2 linked regions of the Kineococcus sp. NBC_00420 genome follow. The protein of the gene in region 2 interacts with the protein of the main gene of each other region in a pairwise test. Links are inferred from orthologs where the notes say so. Each region holds a gene or a part of one and is shown on either strand. Other genes may lie near its edges.

The links. Proteins that work in one complex are often made in the same cells at the same time.
Region 1: the proteins of OG218_RS23765 (region 2) and OG218_RS12225 interact in binary tests that used the Escherichia coli proteins (3 or more experiments, as listed by UniProt). The link is inferred for Kineococcus sp. NBC_00420 from one-to-one orthologs.

Annotation. Positions count from the first base shown.
Region 1 is NZ_CP107930.1:2,497,141-2,501,884, reverse strand. The notes cover bases 937-3,920. They hold OG218_RS12225 (transglycosylase domain-containing protein), read left to right. Parts: upstream 937-1,283; coding sequence 1,284-3,557; downstream 3,558-3,920. Other genes in these bases: OG218_RS12220 (glycosyltransferase family 87 protein), read left to right, coding at 3,572-3,920; OG218_RS12230 (MFS transporter), read right to left, coding at 937-1,023. Outside these bases: more of OG218_RS12230, read right to left, coding at 1-936; more of OG218_RS12220, read left to right, coding at 3,921-4,744. UniProt on the Escherichia coli protein: Cell wall formation. Synthesis of cross-linked peptidoglycan from the lipid intermediates.
Region 2 is NZ_CP107930.1:4,862,296-4,865,199, forward strand. The notes cover bases 7-2,904. They hold OG218_RS23765 (peptidoglycan D,D-transpeptidase FtsI family protein), read left to right. Parts: upstream 7-450; coding sequence 451-2,358; downstream 2,359-2,904. Other genes in these bases: OG218_RS23760 (hypothetical protein), read left to right, coding at 7-394; OG218_RS23770 (UDP-N-acetylmuramoyl-L-alanyl-D-glutamate--2,6-diaminopimelate ligase), read left to right, coding at 2,441-2,904. In the rest of the region: more of OG218_RS23760, read left to right, coding at 1-6. UniProt on the Escherichia coli protein: Essential cell division protein that catalyzes cross-linking of the peptidoglycan cell wall at the division septum. Required for localization of FtsN.

The DNA.
Region 1 (4,744 bases), 2.4 Mb from region 2 along the record:
CGGCGACTGCGTCAGCCCGATCGCGACCTGGGCCGCACCCGCCACGAGCAGGCAGACCCGGATCCAGGCGTGGACCCGTCCGCGCCGGGCCCCCCACGGCGCCAGGACCGCCGCGGCCCCCGACCCCGCCGCGACCGCCCCCAGCAGCAGCCCCAACGCGGCCAACCCGGCCGCCGGGTCGTCGACGTCGGCCACCGTGGTGCGGCACAGCACGACCATCGCCACCGTCGTCAGCCCGAAGGACCAGCGGTGCCACGCGATCAACCCCAGGGCACCCGCCGCGGGAAGCCGGTCGCGCAGGTGCGCCACCCCCGCCACGACGTCCGCGACGTCGGCGCGGAAACCCCGCGCGGACGTCCCCGCGGAACCCGGTGGCGGCCCCAGCAGCTCCCGGGGGAAGAGCAGCGCCAGGCCACCGGCGACGACGTAGCCGATCGCGGCGACCAGCAGCGCCGCGACGTCCGCCCCGCCACCCGGCCCGACGACGGCCGTCACCCCGACCGCCGCGACGGCGCCGGCCCCGGCCGCGACGGTCCCCGCCGTCGGGGTCACCGAGTTCGCCAGGACGAAGCGCTCCGGCGCCACCACGTGCGGCAACGCCGCCGACAACCCCGCCAGCAGGGCGCGGTTCACCGACAGCACCGCCAGGGCCAGCACCCCCACCGCCACGTCGCCGGCCCCCGTGAACAGGGCCCCGGCCGCGACGAGGGCCAACCCGCCCCGCAGCAGGTTCCCGTGGCCCAGGACCGAGCGGCGGGACGTACGGTCCAGCAGCACCCCCGCCCACGGGCCGACGACGGTGAACGGCAGCAGCAGCACGGCCGCCGCGAACGCGACCCCCGCCGGCGTCGCCTGCCGCTCGGGGGAGAAGAAGAACAGTGACGCCAACCCGGCCTGGAAGATCCCGTCACAGGCCTGCCCCGTGAGGCGCACCCCCATGAGGTGGCGGTAGCGGCCGGTGCGCAGCAGCCCGCCCAACTCGTGCAGCATCCCGTTCTGCGACGTGGTCTCCGCGGTCGGCACGCGCCACACCGTAGCGATCACCGGGCGACCTCGGGAGGGTTGCCGAGAGGGCTGTGGAGGTGTGGTGCACACCCGGTCGGCTCAGCACCGGCGGCGGGCGGCACCCGCGGCTCGACGCATACTGGGAGGGTTGAGCACCCAGGGCGTGGTGCCGAAGGCCGCGCCGCGCGCAGCCGATGGATCGGCAGCACCCAGGACGCGACCGGCGCGGGAGAGAGTCCCCGCGCCGACGCGCACGACCGCCGGAGGACCAGACACACGTGGCCGCACGACGACCCGCACCCAGCTCGCCGACCCCGCGTCGGGGCGCTCCGAAGCGTCGTCCGCGCCGCCGCACGATCCTCGGCTGGCTCCTCGGGCTCTTTCTCACCGGCATCGCGCTCGCCGTCGGCGGGTTCGCCGCCGCCTACGCGCTGGTGAAGGTCCCCGACCCGAACAAGCTCGCCGACGCCCAGACCAGCACCGTCTACTACTCCGACGGCACCACCGTGATCGGCACGTTCGCGGCCCGCAACCGCGAGAACGTGTCGCTGGACCAGGTGCCGGACAGCGTCCAGAAGGCCGTCCTCGCCGCCGAGGACCGCAGCTTCTACGACAACCGCGGCGTGTCGCCGACGGGCATCGCGCGGGCGGTCTGGACCAACGTGAGCGACGGGACGAGCCAGGGCGGCTCGACGCTCACCCAGCAGTACGTCAAGAACTACTACCTCTCCGCCGAGCAGTCCTACAAGCGGAAGTTCGAGGAGTTCTTCATCTCGCTGAAGATCGACCAGCAGCAGACGAAGGACGAGACCCTCGAGAACTACCTGAACACCGTCTACTTCGGTCGTGGCGCGTGGGGGATCCAGGCCGCGTCGCAGGCCTACTTCGGGGTCGACGCCGCGCAGTTGAACGTCTCGCAGGGCGCGCTGCTCGCCGCCCTCCTGAAGGGTCCCGGCAACTACGACCCGCGCAAGGGCGAGACGCAGGCCGCGGCCGCGAAGGCGCGCGTCGAGTACGTCCTCGACGGGATGGTCACCGAGGGCTGGTTGTCGGCGGCCGACCGCGCGACCGCCGGTCTGCCCGACACCATCGAGCAGCAGCCGAACACCCAGTGGTCCGGCTCGAACGGGTACCTGCTGAAGACCGTCGAACTCGAACTTTCCAAGACGGTCGGGCTGTCCGAGGAGGACATCGAACGCGGCGGGCTGAAGATCGTCACGACGTTCGACGTGAACTCCCAGAAGGCGGCCGAGGCCGCCGTCGCGGACCAGTTGCCGGCGCAGCGGCCGGAGGGTTTCCACGTCGCGCTGTCCGCGATCGACCCGAAGACCGGTGGGGTCAGGGCCATGTACGGCGGTGCGGACTACCTCACCACGCAGTTCAACGACGTCACGCAGGCCAGGGCGCAGGCCGGTTCGACGTTCAAGCCGTTCGCCCTCGTGGCCGGGTTGGAACAGGGATACTCGCTGAAGACCACCTTCAACGGGTCCAGCCCGCAGACGGTGGACGGGAACCCGTTCAAGAACTTCGGTCGCGAGCAGTTCGGCACCATCGATCTCGTCACGGCCACCGAGCACTCGGTCAACACCGTCTACGCCCAGCTCAACGAAGAGGTCACTCCCGCGAAGACCCGGGACGTCGCCGTCGCAGCCGGGTACCCGGAGGACTCCGCCACGGGGACGGCCGGGGACCAGTACATCGCCAACGTCCTCGGCACCGCGTCGCCGCACCCGATCGACGTGACCCAGTCCTACGCGACGTTCGCGGCCCAGGGCACCCGCACCCCGTGGCACACCATCGCCAGCATCGACGACACCTCCGGCACCCGGACCTACACCGCGTCGCCCACGACGACGCAGGCGTTCCCCGCCGACGTGGCCGCCGACGCCACCTACGCCATGGAGCAGGTCGTGCAGTCCGGGACGGGTTCCTACGCCAAACGGCTGAACCGTCCCGCCGCGGGGAAGACGGGCACCACGAACGACAACCTGGCGGCCTGGTTCGCGGGGTTCACGCCGAACCTCGCCGCCTCCGTCGCGTTGTTCCAGACCAGCCCCGACGGCACGAAGAACGTCCCCCTCGACCTCGGTGGCGGTGAGGTCACCGGTGGTTCCTACCCGGTGCGCATCTGGACGACCTTCATGAAGGCCGCCCTCCAGGGCGTCGACGAGGAGGACTTCCCGGCGCGCGCGAACGTCGGCGTCTCGAAGGGGTCGACGTCCAGCGGCTCGTCCTCCTCGAGGTCGTCGTCCTCGACCACCTCGCAGTCCCCGACGGACAGCCCGACGGACTCCCCGACGGACACCGCGACGCAGACCCCGACGGACTCCCCGACGGGTGACCCCACCAGCAGCCCGACCGGGACGCCGTCCGGTTCCCCCAGCAGCTCCTCGAGCTCTTCCTCCTCGTCGTCCTCGTCCTCGTCGAGCAGCAGTTCGTCCTCGTCCGGGGGCAGCGGTGACGGCGGGAACCCCGGTGGCCAGGGCGCTGCGGCCGCGACCCAGGACGCCGCGGCCGCCACCGGTGCCGCGAGCGCCGCGAGCGTCGGGTAGGGGAAGCTGAGGGGGTGAGCACCGAGTCCCCCGGTCACACCGGCCCTGCCACCCCGGCGAAGCCTCCGCAGGTCCCCTCGGTCCCGCCGACCGCGGTGGACGCCCTGGCCCGTGCGGGCAGCGAGGTCCTCGGCGGTCCGGCCGGCCGTCGCCTCGCCGGTGACGGCCCGTGGTGGGCGCGAGCGCTCCCCGTCGCGGTGTCGCTGACGGCGGTCGCCGTCGCGCTGGGCGCCGTCGGCAAGCACCACTGCCGCACCCTCGGCTGGAACACCCCGGACCAGTTCGTCCACGCCTGCTACACCGACCTGCCGGTCGTCTACACGTCCTCGGGACTGGCGAACGGCCTCGGCCCCTACGCCGACGGTGTCTCGTTGAACCAGCCGCCGGTGACCTCCGCGCTGGCCTGGCTCGTCGCCCGGTTCGCGCCGCACGAGGTGACGGTCACCGCGCAGCGGGTCTACTTCGACCTCTCGACGGTCCTGCTGCTCGTGGCGGCCCTGGTCGTGACGATCGCGGTCTGGACGATGGCCGGTCGCCGTCGCGGCTGGGACGCGCTGCTCGTGGCCGTCAGTCCCGTGCTGGCGCTCTCGGCCCTGCTGTCCTTCGACCTCGCCGGCGTCGCGCTGGCCACCGCCGGGATGGCCTGCTGGGCCCGACGCCGTCCGGTGCCGGCGGGGATCCTGCTGGGTCTCGCCGTCGCGACCCGCACCTACCCGGTGCTGATCCTGCTCGCGATCGTGCTGCTCGCGGTGCGCACCGGCCGGTTCCGCGGGGCGGCGACGACGGTGGGCGCCGCGCTCGCGGCGTGGCTCGCCGTCGACCTGCCGTTCGCCGTGACGAACGTCGACGCCTGGAGCGCCTACCTGCGGGCGTTCTTCGACCAGCGCGCCGGGTACGGATCGCTCTGGGTCCTGCCGCAACTGGCCCAGCAGGCCGTCGACGCCACGAACACCTCCGGTCTGCCGGGCCCCGCCGTCGTGGTCCTGACCATCGGTGCGTGGGTCGTCTGGACCGTCCTCGTCGGGGTGTTCGTGCTGTGGGCGCCGCGACGTCCCCGGCTGGTGCAGGTCGCGTTCCTGCTGGTCGCCGGCTACTGCGCGCTCGGGGTGTCCTTCCCCCCGCAGGCCGCGTTGTGGCTGCTGCCGCTGGCCGCCCTGGCGGTCCCCCGCTGGCGCGACCAGGTGCTC
Region 2 (2,904 bases):
GCGTCAGGACGCGGCTGCCGCCCGTCCCGAACTGCAGGTCATCACCCCGCCCGCCATCCGTCGGCTGCGCATCCCGCTCCCCGTCGCGTGCGTGCTCATGCTGACGCTCGGCCTGTTCGGGCTGCTCATGACGAACATCGCCATCGCCGGTGACGCCTACCAGATCACCGACCTGCAGGTCACGTCCCAGCGTCTCGCCGACCAGCAGCAGGCGGCCGCGGAGTCGCTGGCCGCCGCGTCCTCTCCCGGTCAGCTCGCGGCGAAGGCGCAGACGCTCGGCATGGTCCCGGCGCCCGACGCGGTGCACCTCACCGGGAGTTCCGCCGTCGGCGACCCGACACCGGCGCCGAAGGCGTCGAACCCTCCGGCCCAGGGTGAGACCCCGAGCAACTGACGGTCGACCCACCCGACACGTCACAAGCCCGCCCCGAAGTCCCGAGAGGTCACCGCGTGTCCCGACTCCGTCGCAACCGCTCCCACGGCTCCGGCGACGGCGCGCCACGTCCCGACATGCGGATGCGCGTCTACAGCGTCGGCGTCCTGTTCGGGCTGACGGTCCTCGGTGGTCGCCTCGTCCAGCTGCAGGGGGCCGACGCGTCGTCCCTGGCCGAGGACGCCCTCAAGCAGCGGACGTCGAAGACGAAGCTCTACGCCAAGCGCGGGGACATCCTCGACGACAAGGGCGTGGTCCTCGCGACCTCGGTCGAACGGCGGGACGTGATCGCCGACCCGTCGACGATCGAGACGTTCAACACCAACCAGACCGACGGGTCGAAGTACAAGGAGTCCCTCGGCCAGGGACCCTCCGGCGCGGCCGCGCTGCTGGCGCCGATCCTGGGGATCGACGAGCAGACCCTCACCACGAAGCTCACCAAGAAGCGGCCCAAGGACCAGTACGCCGTCGTCGCCGTCGGCATCACGCCAGAGTTGTGGCAGCAGGTCGCGGACGCGGGGGTCAGCGGCATCACCTCCAAGCGTCAGACCCAGCGGATCTACCCGACGGGATCGGCCTCCTCCACGCTGGTCGGGGTGCTCGGCACGCCCGTCACGGACGAGGAGACGGGGGTCGTCAGCGACTACCCCCTCGGCGGTCTCGAGCTGGCGAAGAACACCCTGCTCACCGGCACGGACGGCTCGATGAAGTACGAGCGCAGCCTCGGCGGTCAGGAGATCCCGTTGGGGGACAGGGAGACCGTCGAACCCGTCGACGGCACCTCGCTGCACCTGACCATCGACTCCGACCTGCAGTGGAAGGCGCAGTCGGCGATCGTGGCCAAGGTCGCGGAGACCGGTGCGATCTCCGGAACCGTCGTCATCATGGACAAGCAGCAGCGGCTGCTCGCCCTGGCCAGCGCCCCGAGCATCGACCCCACCAACATGACCCGCTTCACCAACGACCAGCTGCTGAACACGGCGCTGACCGAGGCGTTCGAACCGGGCTCGACGGCGAAGGTCGTCACCCTGGCCGCGGTCCTGGAGGAGAGGGTGTTCTCCGAGGACAGCCCCTTCACCGTCCCCGGCGAGCTGAAGCGCTCGGACAAGGTGTTCCACGACTCCCACCCCCACGGGGACGAGAAGCTCACCCTCGCCGGGATCCTCGCCCAGTCCAGCAACATCGGCACGATCATGGCCGGCGAGAAGATGAAGGCCGAGAAGATCTACGAGTACCAGCGGGCCTTCGGCTTCGGCAGCAAGACCACGTTGAACTTCCCCGGGGAGACCGCCGGCATCGTGGCCAAACCCGAGGACTACTCGGGGACCCAGCGCTTCACCGTCATGTTCGGCCAGGGGATGTCTGTCAACGCGGTCCAGGCGGCCTCGGTGTTCGCGACCATCGCCAACGACGGGGTCCGCATCGAACCGACGCTGATCGCCGGGACGTCGGACCCGAACGGGAACTACGTGGCTGGAGCGGCCGGCGATTCCTCCGAGGTGGTGAGCCCCGCGACGGCGAAGACGTTGCGAGACATGATGCAAGCCGTGGTCAGCGAGGAGGGGACCGCCGCCGCCGCGGCGATCCCGGGTTACCTCGTCGCGGGCAAGACCGGTACCGCCTCGCGCTACGACCAGGACCTCGGCCGCTACTCCGGCTACACCGCGTCGTTCATCGGACTGGCCCCGGCCGACGACCCGGAACTGGTCGTCGCGGTGATCCTGCAGGACCCCAAGACGAACTACTACGGTGGTTCGGCCGCTGGCCCCGTGTTCAAGGACGTCATGTCCTACGCCCTGTTGCAGCGCGGGGTGACGCCTTCCGCGGAACCCGCCGCGGACCTCCCGCTGACCTGGGGCGGTGACCAGGGCGCCGAGGCCGAGATCAGTCAGGGTGCCGTCGCGGACAGCACGGGGGCGCAGTGAACCGCCGACCGGAACGCACCGGGAACGGGACACGCAGGCCGAGCGGTACGGGCGCCCCCACGAGGACGGGTAGCCTCCCACCGTGCCGTTGAACGACGGCCCGGACGCCCTCGGCGCCCGCGGCCCGCTGAACCTCTCGGACGTCGCGCAGGTCCTCGGTACCTCGCTCGTCGGCGGTCGCACGACCCCTCCCGGACCCCCGGTGACCGGGGTGACCCTCGACTCCCGTCGGGTCGGCGCGGGTGACCTCTACGCGGCCTTGCCCGGCGCCAACGTCCACGGTGCCGCCTTCGCCGCGCAGGCCGCCGCCGCGGGGGCCGTCGCCGCCCTCACCGATCCCGACGGGGCCGGTCTCGTCACCACCGCCGGTCTGCCGGTCCTCGTCGTGGACGAGCCCCGCGCGGTCCTCGGTGACCTCGCGGCCCGCATCTTCGGCCGCCCCGGCGACCGCCTGCGCACCGTCGGCGTCACCGGCACGAACGGCAAGACCACCACCGCCTACCTGGTCGAGTCGCTGCTGCGCTCGGTGGGCTGGACCACGGGCCT